DNA from 2 places in the Streptomyces sp. NBC_00388 genome. Region 1 is predicted to be linked to the other one. Evidence: riboswitches for the same ligand, from Rfam matches in the RefSeq annotation. Region 1 holds a riboswitch; the other holds the start of a gene.
What was found. A riboswitch is a leader RNA that binds a small molecule or an ion and turns the genes downstream of it on or off. The one in region 1 is predicted to bind cobalamin.
Positions count from the first base shown of each region.

Region 2: linked by a shared signal. The riboswitch ahead of OG917_RS02445 (HoxN/HupN/NixA family nickel/cobalt transporter) and the one ahead of OG917_RS28330 (CbtB domain-containing protein) in region 1 are both predicted to bind cobalamin.

Region 1 covers NZ_CP107948.1:6,361,823-6,369,149, forward strand. Annotated here, with positions in the region: gene OG917_RS28320 (alkaline phosphatase family protein) at 1-1,419, opposite strand, end outside; gene OG917_RS28325 (CbtA family protein) at 1,695-2,462, opposite strand; gene OG917_RS28330 (CbtB domain-containing protein) at 2,489-2,713, opposite strand; adenosylcobalamin (AdoCbl) riboswitch at 2,717-2,858, opposite strand; gene OG917_RS28335 (histidine phosphatase family protein) at 2,994-3,563, shown strand; gene OG917_RS28340 (histidine phosphatase family protein) at 3,756-4,379, shown strand; gene OG917_RS28345 (DUF2127 domain-containing protein) at 4,369-5,142, opposite strand; gene OG917_RS28350 (ATP-binding protein) at 5,446-7,327, shown strand, end outside.
Region 2 covers NZ_CP107948.1:510,351-517,677, forward strand. Annotated here, with positions in the region: gene OG917_RS02425 (hypothetical protein) at 1-55, shown strand, start outside; gene OG917_RS02430 (hypothetical protein) at 203-1,000, opposite strand; gene OG917_RS02435 (TIGR03619 family F420-dependent LLM class oxidoreductase) at 1,263-2,174, opposite strand; gene OG917_RS02440 (polysaccharide deacetylase family protein) at 2,276-2,953, opposite strand; gene OG917_RS02445 (HoxN/HupN/NixA family nickel/cobalt transporter) at 3,327-4,415, opposite strand; cobalamin riboswitch at 4,445-4,647, opposite strand; gene cobN (cobaltochelatase subunit CobN) at 4,805-7,327, opposite strand, start outside.

The DNA.
Region 1 (7,327 bases):
CGGCCGGTGCCCCCGCTCCTGCCGGGGGAACCGCTGGTCGGCTCCGGGCAGTGTCGGCTTGGGGAGCGTGGCCACCTCCTCCTTCGCCTGCTCCAGCTGCCCGGCTGTGTCGTCCGGCAGGTGCGGCGGGCGGTGGTGGCCGTCGGAGAAGCGGAAGGCCGAGGTCAGATCGCCGAAGGTACGGCGGCGCCACTGGGTGATGTTGGGCTCCCGTACCCCGGTGAACCGCTCAAGGAACTGCAGCGCCGACGTGTGGTCGAACTGCTCGCCCGCGACCCAGCCGCCCACCGTCCACGGCGACACGATGATCGCCGGGACCCGGAAGCCGCCGCCGATCGGCAGACCCTGGACGAACTCGTCCGTGGTACCCGCCTTCGGAGTGGGGGGTGCCACATGGTCGAACAGGCCGTCGTTCTCGTCGTAGTTGAGGATGAAGGCGGTCTTCGCCCATACCTTCGGGTTGGACGCGATGGCTTCGATCTTCTGGGCCACGAAGTCCGCGCCCGCCGCCGGGAGGTAGTCCGGGTGCTCGGACTGGTAGCTCGTCGGCATGATCCAGGAGACGGCAGGCAGCCGGTCGTTGCGGGCGTCGTCCTCGAACGTCCCCTCCGGCTGCGGGCGGACCCCGCGCTCGTACAGCTCGTCCCCGGGCCTGGCGTCCTTGAACGTCCGGAAGTTCTCCAGCATGTTGCAGCCGTAGTCGTCGTCCTGCTGGTAGACCTTCCAGCTGACGCCCGCCGCCTGCAACCGCTCGGCGTACGTCGTCCAGCGGTACGGCGTGGGCGCGGTGTTGTTCAGGATCGGCCCGCCCTGGGTGCCGCCCGGGTCGAGCGTGCCCGTCATCCAGTACAGCCGGTTCGGCCAGGTGGGTCCGAACACCGAACAGAAGTAGTTGTCGCAGATGGTGAAGGTCTCCGCGAGCGCGAACTGGAAGGGGATGTCCTCGCGGGTGTAGTAGCCCATGACATAGGGGCCGTTGAGGCCGTCGGCCTTGCGGTGGGCGGGGAGCCACTGGTCCATCCGCCCGCCGTTCCACGCCTCGTGCTGCACCGACCAGGCGTGGCTGGTGGACGGGATGGCCTGGGCGCTCGACGTGTGCGTGTCCAGGTGGAAGGGGAGCAGATAGCCCTTCGGGTTCACCGCGTCGGGCTGGTAGAAGACCGGCCTGCCGTCGGCCAGCTTCTGCGCGTGCGGGTCGCTGAAGCCCCGCACACCGGACAGCGTGCCGAAGTAGTGGTCGAACGAGCGGTTCTCCTGCATCAGCAGGACGACGTGTTCGATATCGCGCAGCGAGCCGTGGCGCGGCGGCCCGGCCGCGACGGCCTTCTGCACGCTGGGCGGCAGCAGCGAGAGCGCCGCCGCGCCGCCGACCGCGCCCGCCGCTGATCCAAGGAGTCTGCGTCGCGTCAAACCGGCCATGAACATCCCCTCCGCAAGCTCGGACGGGCCCTTGTGCAGGACCCTCCGGAACTCTCGCGGGCCGCCGGTGAGGGGCGGAGGAGCGAAACGGTGAACAGGCGGCCAATGAGTGGCAAGGGGTTCGCCAAGCCATGGCCCGGTGCTGCCGCACGGAAGGAGCCCTGCCCGGACACGGCCCGGGCAGGGCTCCTCGGCCGCCACCGCGCGGAGACGAAGGCTTGGGCGGAACCGGTCGGTTCACGGGGGAGGCCGGTTCACTCCGGCGGTACGCGCGCTCAGTTGACGGGAGCGGTGCTCCGCGCCGCCGGGCCGTCCGCGTCCTGTGCCGGAGCCGTCCGCGGCAGGAGATGACGTTCGGCGAGGTGGCCGAAGAGCAGTCCGAACGCGGTCCACAGGGTGAGCTGGATGGCGAGCGCCGAGAGCCGGAACTGCCAGAGCAGGGTGGCCGGGAAGTCCCCGGGCACCTCGTTGACGGCGGGCAGGAACGCGTAGGCGAGACCGACGGCCACCAGGAAGGCGGCCCCGGCCGTGACGGTCGCGTTCCAGTTGCCGAGCCGGGGAGCGAGCCGTTTGCCGAGGATCACAGTGGCGACGGCGAGCAGCACACTGAGCACCATCATCAGGAAGTACAGCGTGGTGCGCTTGCCAATCGTGTCGGGTTCGCCCACCGACGGTGGGTTGGCCGGGTACTTGAGGAACGGCACGAGGTACACGGCGATCAGCGCGGCGACCGAGATCAGCACGGCGGTCGCCCGCGGCCCGAACCGGCCGATACGCCCGAGCGCGAAGCAGAACGCGAGCGCGGCGATACCGCCGATCGCGACTCCGAAGACGAGCACACCGGTGGCAAGACCCGCCGTCGACTGGAGGGAGCGGCTGACCACCTCCATCTCGTGCTCGTGGCTGTGCGCGTCCTCGAACGCGATGGCCGAGTCCACCCGCGGTTCGCCGAGCAGGTAGGCGACGACCAGGGCCAGCAGGCCGGCGACGAGACCGGCCAGCATGCCGCGGACGAGCAGGGCGCGTATGGATATGGAGTTCATGGATGAGGTCCCCTGGACGTCAGTGGTCAGTGGCAGGGGAAGCCGAGGAGATGACGTCCGTCGTGCACCCACTCGTGCACGTCCGTTCCCGAGACGAGAGAGGTCGCTCCCTGCTCGGCGCCGACGAAGTACAGCAGGATGAGCATGAGGATCCCGAAGAAGACCGCCCAGGGGGCGATGGCCTTGAGGGAGAGGGGAGCGATCGCCGGAGTGGCGGGGGCGCTCGGTGCGGGGGCAAGGGAGTTTGCCATGGCAGAACCTCCTGGGGAACACGCGTCCCGATCGTGGTGCCTGAGACGAAGGTGCTGGGTCTGACTTCCCGCGGGGCGGGTTCACAGTGGCGCGACCGTGCCGGGTTTCCACCGGACTTCCATTACGCCTTCGTCATGTTCACGTGGACCGTACCGCCTGCCGGGGCGGCTCCGCTACGGGCCCGTCCGGCCGGACGGGCCGTCACACCCCGTGCGGGCCTCCCCGGCCCACGTGATCTGCTTGCCCTGCCGAGCGGCCGGACGGCGGACGGGAACAGTGATGACGGTACGCGTGATGTTGATCTCACCTGCTCGCAGCGCCGCGCTGCGGGAGGCCCGCTTCGGCGGCGAGGGACCACTGGACGAGGCGGGTCTGCGCAGCGCGGAGCGGGCCGTGGACGCCGTACCGGGGGCCGGCCGGCTGCTGACCGCTCCGGATGGCCGCTGCCGGCAGACGGCCGGCGCGCTGGGTCTGCGGGCCACGCCCGAACCCGCCATCCGGGAATGGGACTTGGGCCGCTGGACCGGCGCCACCCTGGACGAACTGACCGGGCGCGAACCGGATGCGGTGGCCGCCTGGCTGGCCGATCCCTCCGCGGCGCCGCACGGCGGGGAGTCCCTGCACCGGCTGTGCGAGCGGGCAGGCGGCTGGCTGGAGGGGCTGGCAGGCGAGGGCGGCCGGGTGCTCGCGGTCGCCGGGCCCGCCGTGGTGCGGGCAGCCGTACTCCATGCGCTGGCCCTGCCCGCCGGGGTGTTCTGGCGCCTGGACGTGGCCCCGCTGACGCTGACCGAGCTGAGCGGCAGGGCCGGACGGTGGAACCTGCGCACCGGACGGCCGCTGGAGCCATGACCCGGGATGCGCGTACGCGGCCGGTGCGCTCCGCTGGAGGCAGCGGTGCGCCGAGAATCACATCCGCGGGCCGCCCCGGCGGGAATCCTCGCCGGTCGTGACAGGCTGAAGTGAAGGACATCAACACCGAGGTCACCGAGGTCACCGGCTCCACCGGCATCGAGGTGACAGACGCGAAAAGGCAGGGCGGTCATGGGAGAGCTGATTCTCGTACGGCACGGTGAGACCAGCTGGAGCCGCACCGGGAAGCACACCAGCTGGACGGATCTGCCGCTGACCGCGGCCGGCGAGGAGCAGGCCCGCGCGGTCACGCCGCTGCTGGCCCAGCGGCGGATCGCGCTCACCCTGACCAGCACCCTGACCCGCGCCAGGCGGACCGCCGAGCTGGCCGGCCTCGCGCCCGCCCACACCGACGCCGACCTCCACGAGTGGGACTACGGCGCGTACGAGGGCATCACCAGCGTGGAGATCCACCGGGACCGGCCCGACTGGGACCTGTGGACGGACGGAGTGGCCGAGGGCCCGCCCGAGCACCCCGGCGAGACCCCGCAGCAGGTCGGTGAGCGCGCCGACCGCCTCCTGAAGCGGGTCGACGTGGCGCTGCGCGACGCGGACCTCGACGGGGAGGGCGGAGACGTCGTCCTCGTGGGCCACGCCCACTTCCTGCGGGTGCTGACCGCGCGCCGCCTCGGCCTGCCGGCCTCCGCGGGAGCGCTCTTCCGGCTGGACACCGCATCCGTGAGCCGGATCGGCACCGAACACGGCCGGCCCGCCCTCGCCGTCTGGAACCAGGTCCCGGGGCCCGTCAGCGGGTGACGGGCGCCGTCCCGGCCGTCGTCTCCACTTCCAGCAGCGAGGCGCTCTGCCGCTCGGCCTCGAAGGCGGCGTGCCCGCCCCGCAGCCCGAACAGGCGCTTGCCGAGCAGGATGTAGAGCACCGCCAGGACGTTGACCGCCAGGGTGGCGATCTTCAGCCAGCTGACCTTCTCGGTGAGTTCGTACACCTCCAGCGGCAGGAACACCGCCGTGGCGACGACGGTCAGATACTCCGCCCAGCGCTTCGCGCGCCACAGTCCGACGCCCTCGACGATCTCGATCAGTGCGTAGACGACCAGCAGGGTGGCCACCAGGACCAGCGTGGAGTGCTTGTAGCCGAAGGTCTTCTGGATGGTGCCGACGACCGGTGAGTGGTCCAGGTCGTAGTGGAAGTGGCGGAACACCGGGCGCAGGACGTCCAGGTTCTCGTCGAAGAGCCGGCGCACCGCGTCCTGGCTGTTGCTGAACTTCCACACGGCCACGGCGACCAGCACGATGAACACGCCGCGCACCGCCCGCTCCACGGCGAGGAAGCGCAGGATGAACAGATCGCGCAGTACCTTGCCGCGCGGCACGAGCGGGGCGTCCTGCGCGGGGCCCGCCCCGTGCGGGCCGCCCAGCGCGAAGTCCCCGCAGCGCAGGCAGCGCCAGGCCTCGCCGAGCCCTGTCTCGGCGCGCAGCCGCGCCGCGAGCTCCGGTTCCTGCGGGGCGTACGTCACATGCCCACGCCGTGCGCAGGTGCGCCGGTCCCAGTCGATCTTCATGTTCGGTCTTCCCCGTGACTGTTGGTTCCTGTGATGCCCGGCGCCGGCCGGTGGCGGCCGTACCGGTCCAGCGCGGACCGTAGCAGGGCATCGGATGCACCGGATGACAGGCCACCGACAGGTGGGACCCGGGTCCCGGGACGCGGGAATCCTCCAGGGCAGAAGCGAGCAGAAAGATTACTGCCAACGCCCGCAGGGCATGGGGACTTCTGCTCACTCGTGAACCGGTCCTTCCGGACCGCCCCGCGGCCGCGGCCTGCCGGGATATTCTCAGAATCCGTTTGTGCAGGCAGGGGAGGAACGATGGGGTCCCGGAAGGAACGCCCGGCGGCTGTACCGCTTCTGGAGCGGGAGGACGAGATCGCCGTGGGTGCGCACGCCGTGGACGCGCTGTGCGCGGGTGAGTCCGCCGGGGGTCTCCTCATCTACAGCGGTGAGGCCGGTCTGGGCAAGACCGCGCTGCTCGACACGGTGAGTGCCCAGGCAGCCGGGCGCTGCACGGTGTGGTCGGCCCGCGGCGGCGAGACGCTCACCTCCGTCCCCTTCCACGTCGTACGCCAACTCCTCCAGCCCGCCCTCACGATGCCCGGGATCCGGGACGCACGCGATCTGCTCGGTGACCGGTACGACATCGTCGGACCAGCGCTCGGCGTCGCCCCGCCCAGCGCGCAGCAGGCCGACCCGCAGGGTGTCCGCGACGGGCTGGACGCGGTGGCCGCGCGGCTCGCAGAGCTGTTCCGACCGCTGGTCTTCATCGTGGACGACGCCCAGTGGTGCGACCTGGAGACGCTCGCCTGGCTGGCCTCGTTCACCCGGCGCGAGGGCGGGCCCCCGGTGCTGGTGGTGCTCGCGTACCGCACGGGTGAGGCGGTGGGGGACGCCATCGGGTACCTCCGCCTGCTGGAAGGCGCGGCCCGGAAGAACGTGGTGCTGCGGGCACTCACCCCCGACGCCATCGCCCAGCTCTCCCGCAGTGCGCTCGGGGAGCACGCCGACGACCCGTTCTGCCGCGAGGTCTGGGCGGTGACGGGCGGTAACGCCTACGAGACCGTCGAGCTCCTCGCCCGTGTGCAGGACGACGCCCTGGACCCGGTGGAGGATTCGGCGGGCGCCCTGCGAGCGCTGGGCGCCTCGGCCCGCGGGTCGGGCCTGATCGCACGTCTGGAGGAACTGGGCACCGGGGCCACCCGGTTCGCCTGGGCCGCCGGAATCCTGGGCACCGGCATCTCGCTGGGCCTGGCCGCACGGCTGGCGGGCATGGGCGAGGCGGAGGCGGCCGACTGCGCCGAGCGGCTGAGGGCCGCCCGGATCCTGACCGGCACCGATCCCATGGAGTTCGTCCATCCGCTGATCGCCGGCGCCGTCTACCGGGCTGTCCCCGAGGCCACCCGCACCGCGATGCACGGCCAGGCGGCCTGGGCCGTCACCATGGCGGGCCGGGGTGCGGCGGCAGCCGCACCGCATCTGCTCCAGGTCCACCCCGACGACGACCCCGAACTGGTCGCGCAGTTGCGGGAGGCCGCGGCCGAACACCTCGCGGTGGGCGCTCCGGACGCGGCGAGGCGCTGTCTGGAGCGGGCGCTCGAAGAACCGCCGCTGCCCGCCGTGCGCGCCGGTGTGCTCTACGAGCTCGGCTGCGCCACGCTGCTGACCTCACCGGCCACCACGGTCGGGCACCTGCGGGCCGCGCTCGCCGAGCCGGGGCTCGACGCCGCCCTGCGGGTGGACGCCGTCTTCCGGCTGGCCCAGGCACTGACCCACAACAACCAGACGCGTGAGGCCGCGGAGGCGGTGGCGGCCGAGGCGGAGGTGACCGAACCGGGCCCCGCCAGACGGCGCCTGCAGACCGCGCACTTCCTCTGGGAGGGCGTCCAGGCGGTCGAGGACGACGGCCCCGCTCGTTCCCGGCGCCTCGCGGCGATGACCGACAGCCTGGGCGGCCAGGACAACTCCGAGCGGATCCTGCTCATACTGCGCGCGTTCGACGGCACGGCCCGCGGTGAGAACGCCGAGGAGATCGTCGGGATCTGTGACCGGGCCCTGGTCAACGGACGGCTGCCTCCCGGCATCGGCTGGACCGGCACCTCGTGGGGATTCGAACCGGCCGCGCTCCTCGGCCTCTCGTACGCCTACGCCGACCGGCTCGACCGGGCCGAGAGCCTCTTCTCCGAGGCGCTCCGCTCGT
Region 2 (7,327 bases), 5.9 Mb from region 1:
GCTGCACATCCGGACCGGGCTGAGTGACACCCGGTGGACCGTTGTCGTGAAGTAGGGACGCGCCGCCCCGGGGCCCTCTCGCTCCCCCGCGAACGGCCGGGGGCCGCCGACCGCCCGGCGGCGCCCCGGCCTGCGGTCCCGGCCCGGTCCGGCCCGACCGGGCCGCCCCTCCGGGCGGTCGGCGCTGCTCTGACGGCACGCCTCAGCGATCCGCCGCCACGGCGTTGCCCGCCACCGTGACCTGCTGCCCCTGCCCCGTGGTCTGCGAGGTGGTGCTCAGGCAGCTGCCCGACGCCGGGTCGGCGACAGTGGGGAGACTCCCCACATGATCCGTACCCGCCTCGGTACCGACCGGCTTCCCGTAGGTCACCGTGACCCGCTGGCCGCAGCCGGCCGTGAGGTACGGCTCGATGAATCCCTGGTCGGCACTCTTGAACCGCCCCGACGCCGAAGGAAGGCCGAAGGTGCCGATGTGCGCCACCGGCGCACCCGTCGCGGTCGCGACGACGTCCCCCGACATCAGCTGCGTGTCACCGCTGACACTGGCGCGCTTGAGTACGAGTGAGTACATCGTCCCGGGTGTGTACGCGAACCGGACCGCGCAGCTCACTCCGGCTCCGCCGTCGGCCCCGTAGGTGCAGTGGGTGTCCGTGGTGGTGGCGTCGGCGTTGAAGGAGCTGAAGACCGCCTGGAGCGCGTGGTGCCCGTTCGCGTCGACCGGTTCCGGCTGGAAACCGGCGTACGGCCGGGTGCCGCTCTCCAGTGTCGTGTAGTAGGCGAAGTACATGCCGGCCGCGTCGGGGGCGGAGTCCACGGACATCGGAAGCTGCAGCGTGGAGACCGGGGCCGGGGAGCCGGTGGTCCAGCGCAGTGTGGGCGTCGATGCCCACGACTGCCCGGCAGCGCCGACGGCGAGGAGCGCGGTGGCGGCGAGCACGGTGCCGGATCTGACGAGCCGGCGCCCGGGCGGCCTGAGGGAAGGAACCCTACTGAATGGCATGCGCATGACATCTCCTGATCGCCGGTGTGCGGTTGGGCGTCAGCATGTAAGCGATTGCTATGGCACCGCAAGAGGGTGCGCCGTGTTTCTGTCTTTTACTATGGCCAGGCCCCTGCGAGCGGTAGTAACCGGTCACCCTCCGGCGGTAATTGACCCGACGCACCCCGGGCTCGTCTCCATCCACCGCCCGGCCGCACCGCCCCGCGCCACTCACTGCCCCAGCGCTCCGCACCGGCGGAACCGCCCCGTTCACCGCCGCCTGTCAGCGAACGGTTCCCGACTCCGGGTCCAGCACCCGCTCGGTGAGGAGTTCCAGGACCCGGCGGTCCTCGTCCGCAGTGCCGCGCAGGGCGGGTGAATCCGGATTGGTGTCCAGGAGCAGATGGGTGGCCCCGAGGTCCGCCAGGGCCGAGAGCTCCTCGCGGATCTGGTCGGGCGTGCCGTGGCCCACCGGGTGGTCCCCGCCGATCCTGCTCCCGGTGATCCGCACCTGCAGCCGGGGCACGAGGGCGGGCGCCGCCCGGCCCGCGCGCTCCGCCTCCTCGGCGAGCACCGCGAGCCCCGCCCGCATCGCGGGCAGCGTCGCCAGATAGGGGTGCCAGCCTTCGCCGAGCCTGGCCGCACGCCGGAGCGCCGCGGGCGAGTTGCCGCCCACCCAGACGGGCAGCCCGGGGGCACCCTGGGGGGCCGGTGCGGTGTGCACGTCCTCGTACGAGACGTACCGTCCCCGGAAGGTGGTGGGGTCCTCGGTCAGGGCGGCCCGGATCGCGGCCAGATACTCGTCCGCGATGCGTCCCCGCTCGGCGAACGGGACCCCCAGCGCCGCGTATTCGGTCCGTGACCAGCCGGTCCCCGCGCCGAGGATGAATCCGTCCGGGTTCAGACAGTCGATATTGGCAGCCATACGGGCGGTGTGCAGCGGGTGACGGTAGGGGATCACCGTGACGGTCGTGCCGAGGGTGAGCCCGGGTACGCGCCCGGCCAGATGCGCGGCGAGCACGAACTGATCATAGAAGGGCGCCGGGTACGCCTCGTGCACATCGGCGGTCACTGCGACGTGGTCGGAGATCATCGCGAAGGAGTAGCCCAACTCCCTTGCGTCCAGCGCCTGCCGGAGGAGTGTGGCGGGGGTGGTGCCGGGGCCGAAGTTCAGGATGTTGGCGCCGAATTTCATCGATCGAGCGTAACAATCATCCGGAACCGGGGCACATACATCCTTCCTCGCGTCCACGTCGCCGGGCCACCGCGGTGACCCGGCGGGGCGGTGCCGTGGGGTCAGAGATCGGGCCGCACGGGGATGTAGCCGCTGTCGAGGAGCCGGGGAAGGTAGTACCTGAGTGCGGCGACGGTCTGGGACCGGTTGCCACCGCCGTCGTGACAGAGCACGATCGCGCCGTCCTTGACGTCGCGCAGCACGGAGCCGGTGATGCTCTTCGTTCCCGGCCGCGCCCAGTCGTTGGTGTCGAGCGACCAGCCCAGCGGCTCCATGCCCAGCTCGGCGCAGATCCCGAGGGTGGCCGGGTTCCAGTCGCCGTACGGTGCGCGGGCCCACTCCGGCGGGGCGCCGAGCACCTTCTCGATCAGCTCGCTGGTCCTGGTGAGTTCGGACCGGGCGGCGGCCGGCCTCACCTTGGTGAGCTGGGGGTGGGTCCAGGAGTGGTTGGCGACCGCGTGGCCCCCGTTCGCGATGTCATGGAGCAACTGCGGGTATTCGACGGCGTTCTCACCGATCACGCAGAACGTCGCCTGCACGTCGTACTGGGCGAGGATGCGCAGCACCTGGGGTGTGTAGAGGGGGTCGGGGCCGTCGTCGAAGGTGAGGGCGATCCTGCGGCCCGGCCCGTCCATGGAGTAGACCGCGTGGGTGCGGACCGCCGGGTTCCGGGAGGGGGAGCCCATCGACGTCTCGCCAGCGAAGGGGCGCAGCCGGTACGTGGGGGGTCTGGCGGGCACGGCCGCCGGCGGCCCGGCGGCCGGCGCCCGGACGCGGTGGGGCGGTGCGGCGGTGGACGGTGTGTGTGACGGATGGGGCGCGGTGGCGCCGGAGGGACCGTAGGCCCGGGAGAACACTCCGCCGACGGCCAGAGCGCCGAGACCCACGGCGGCGCGTACGAACCTGCGACGCCCTTGCGTATTAGTGTGATTTTCAGACTGCATGGCACCGTACTGCCATACAACGGCGCGAAAGCACCGCCGACACCGCCGGAAACGCGTGCACAACCACTCCGACGGGCTCAACCCTCACCCCCGCGGCCCGCGACACGCCGTGGTCGCACCCGTGGCAGGCGGGGGTGCGGGCTCACCAGCAGCCCCCGCCCTTGCCGGTTCAGCCGCTGTCGGCGGCCCGGAGCGTCCACCGCTCCTCCACCCTGGCAATCCGCCAGTAGGCCAGTGCAGCGACCCATACCAGGACGAAGAGTCCGACGATGAGGTAGCCCACGTTCCCGAGATCGAGGCCCGCTATCCAGTCGGTGACCGCGTCCTGGAGGCCGAGCTTGTCGTGCAGCACACCGATCAGTTCGATGGTGCCGATGAGGAACGCGACGGCGATCGACAGACCGGTGATGGCGAGGTTGTAGAAGACCTTGCGCACCGGGTTGGAGAAGGCCCACTGGTACGCGAAGTTCATGAAGGTGCCGTCGAGTGTGTCGAAGAGGCTCATGCCGGCCGCGAAGAGCAGCGGCAGACAGAGGACGGCGTACCAGGGCAGCCCCGCTGCGGCGCCGCTGCCCGCCATCACCATGAGGGTGACCTCGGTCGCGGTGTCGAAGCCCAGGCCGAAGAGGAAGCCGAGGGGGTACATCTGGCCCGGCCTGGTGATGGACTTGGTGAACCGGCCGAGTATGCGGTTCATGAACCCGCGTGAGTCCAGGTGCGATTCGAGTTCGGCCTCGTCGAAACGTCCGGCGCGCATCTCCCGGAACACCCGCAGGATCCCGGCGAGGGCCACGAGATTGAGCGCCGCGATGAGGTACAGGAAGGTACCGGACACACTCGTGCCGACGACTCCGAGCACCTGATGGGCGTCCGAGCCCTCGTTCATGAGCACGCCGGCGAGCCGCGCTCCCCCGGCGACCAGCGCGGCCATGGCCACCACCACACTGGAGTGGCCCAGCGCGAACCAGAAGCCCACCGAGACCGGGCGCTTCCCGTCGGCCATGAGTTTGCGTGTGGTGTTGTCGATGGCGGCGATGTGGTCGGCGTCGAAGGCGTGCCGCATCCCGAGTGTGTACGCGGTGACGCCGAGGCCCACCCCGAACGCCTTGGAGCCGACTTCGTAGTGCCCTGGCTCCACCAGCAGGAACAGGACGCCGAACGCGACGGCGTGGAGCGCCGCTATCACCGCCAGCAGTCCGGCGGTACGCAGGGTGTCCTCGCGCCGCCAGGCGAACACGGCGGTTTCGGGCAGGGTCATGCGGGTCACGCTCCAGCACCTCGTGGATCACTTCGTGAGATGCCGTGGCCGGTCTCCTGGCTGACGGGTTCGCTGACGCTCGCCTCCGGCCCTGCCTTCCCGGCCGCGGGCGCGGCCAGTGGCTTCGACGGGACGGGGCTCCCCGATCACAGTGGCGAGGGCCGCTCCGGTCTGAGACCCCCCGAAGGGGCTGTCACCGGTCTTCCCGAGCACCACGGCCCTTTCACCCTAGGTTCCGGGCTGCCGTGGCTGCAACCGGCTCCCCGTGGGCGGGTATCGGAGGCGCATCGGCCCGCCGGCGGACGGGTTCCGTCGCCGCGCACCACTGCGGGGCGGCGCGGCTCCGCTGCCGCGCCGCCCTCGGGACCCGCCTCGGGGGGCCAGGACGGTCAGTCCTCGCCCTCCAGGTTTCCCTCGGTCTCCAGATAGACCTGGCGCAGCGCTTCGAGCGTTGCCGGGTCCGGCTCGGCCCACATGCCCCGGGACTCAGCCTCCAGCAGCCGTTCCGCGATCCCGTGCAGGGCCCAGGGGTTGGCCTGCTGGAGGAAGTCGCGGTTCACCGGGTCGAGTACGTAGGTCTCGGTGAGCTTGTCGTACATCCAGTCGGCGACGACCCCGGTGGTGGCGTCGTATCCGAAGAGGTAGTCGACGGTGGCAGCGAGTTCGAAGGCACCCTTGTAGCCGTGCCGCCGCATCGCCTCGATCCACCGGGGGTTGACCACCCGCGCGCGGAAGACCCGTGAGGTCTCCTCGACGAGGGTGCGGGTGCGAACGGTCTCGGGACGGGTGGAGTCCCCGATGTACGCCTCCGGCGCGCTTCCGCGCAGTGCCCGGACCGTGGCCACCATGCCGCCGTGGTACTGGAAGTAGTCGTCGGAGTCCGCGATGTCGTGTTCGCGGGTGTCCGTGTTCTTCGCCGCGACCGTGATCCTCTTGTACGCGGTCTCCATCTCCGCGCGGGCCGGGCGGCCGTCCAGCTCCCGGCCGTAGGCATAGCCGCCCCAGACCGTGTACACCTCGGCGAGGTCGGCGTCGGTGCGCCAGTCCCGGCTGTCGATGAGCTGGAGGATCCCGGCGCCGTAGGTGCCGGGGCGGGAGCCGAAGATCCGGGTGGTGGCCCGGCGTTCGTCACCGTGCTCGGCGAGGTCGGCCCGGGTGTGGGCGCGTACGAAGTTCTGCTCGTCGGGTTCGTCCAGGGACGCGGCCAGCCGTACCGCGTCGTCCAGCAGGCCGATGGTGTGCGGGAACGCGTCCCGGAAGAAGCCCGAGATGCGCAGGGTGACATCGATGCGGGGGCGGCCCAGCTCACCGAGCGGGACCGGCTCAAGACCGGTGACGCGGCGTGAGGCGTCGTCCCACACCGGACGGATGCCCAGGAGCGCGAGAGCCTCCGCAACGTCGTCGCCCGACGTGCGCATCGCGCTGGTCCCCCACAGGGAGAGACCCACCGATGTGGGCCATTCGCCGTTGTCGGTGCGGTAGCGCTCCAGCAGCGAATCGGCGAGCAGTTGTCCGGTCTCCCAGGCGAGCCGGGACGGGATGGCCTTGGGGTCGACGGAGTAGAAGTTGCGGCCGGTCGGCAGGACGTTGACCAGACCGCGCAGCGGGGAACCGGAGGGGCCTGCCGGGACGAAGCCGCCGTCCAGCGCGTGCAGGGCGTGGTCGATCTCGTCCGTGGTGGCGGCCAGCCGCGGCACGACCTCGCGGGCCGCGAAGCCGAGGATGTCGGCGACCGCGCGGGGGTGGCCCTCGGCCACCTCGGCGACGGCCCCGGGATCCCAGTCGGCCGCCTCCATGGCCTCGACCAGGACACGCGCCTGCTCCTCGGCGGTGTCGGCCGCGGTGCGGGTCGCGTTGGCCTCGTCCAGGCCCAGGGCTTCGCGCAGCCCCGGCAGGGAGGCGGTGCCGCCCCAGATCTGCCGGGCGCGCAGAATGGCCAGCACCAGGTTGACCCGGTCGGCCCCGGCGGGCGGGGTACCCAGGACGTGCAGCCCGTCGCGGATCTGCGCGTCCTTGATCTCGCACAGCCAGCCGTCGACGTGGAAGATGAAGTCGTCGAAGCCCTCGTCGTCGGGCCGGTTCTCAAGCCCGAGGTCGTGGTCGAGCTTGGCGGCCTGGATCAGCGTCCAGATCTGGGCCCGGATCGCGGGGAGCTTCGCCGGGTCCATGGACGCGATCTGGGCGTACTCGTCGAGGAGTTGCTCCAGGCGCGCGATGTCGCCGTAGGAGTCGGCCCGGGCCATCGGCGGGACCAGGTGGTCGACCAGCGTGGCGTGGACACGGCGCTTGGCCTGGGTGCCCTCGCCCGGGTCGTTCACCAGGAACGGGTAGATGAGAGGAAGATCACCCAGGGCGGCGTCGGGGCCGCACGCGGCGGACAGGCCGGCGTTCTTCCCCGGCAGCCACTCCAGGTTGCCGTGCTTGCCGAGGTGGATCATGGCGTCCGCGCCGAAGCCGCCGTCGTCCGCGGAGGCGGCGACCCAGCGGTAGGCCGCCAAGTAGTGGTGCGAGGGCGGCAGATCGGGGTCGTGGTAGATCGCGATCGGGTTCTCGCCGAAGCCGCGCGGCGGCTGGATGAGGACCAGCAGATTGCCGTGCCGCAGGGCGGCAAGCACGATGTCGCCCTCGGGGTTGCGGCTGCGGTCCACGAACATCTCCCCGGGCGCGGGGCCCCAGTGCTCCTCGACGTTCGCCCGGAGCGCGGCGGGAAGTGTGGCGTACCAGCGCCGGTAGTCGGCGGCGGGGATACGGACGGGGTTGCGGGCGAGCTGCTCCTCGGTGAGCCATTCCTGGTCGTGGCCGCCGGCCTCGATGAGCGCGCGGATCAGTTCGTCGCCGTCACCGGATGCGAGACCGGGGACCTCCTGCGGACCGAAGTCGTACCCCTGCTCGCGGAGGCGGCGCAGCAGGGC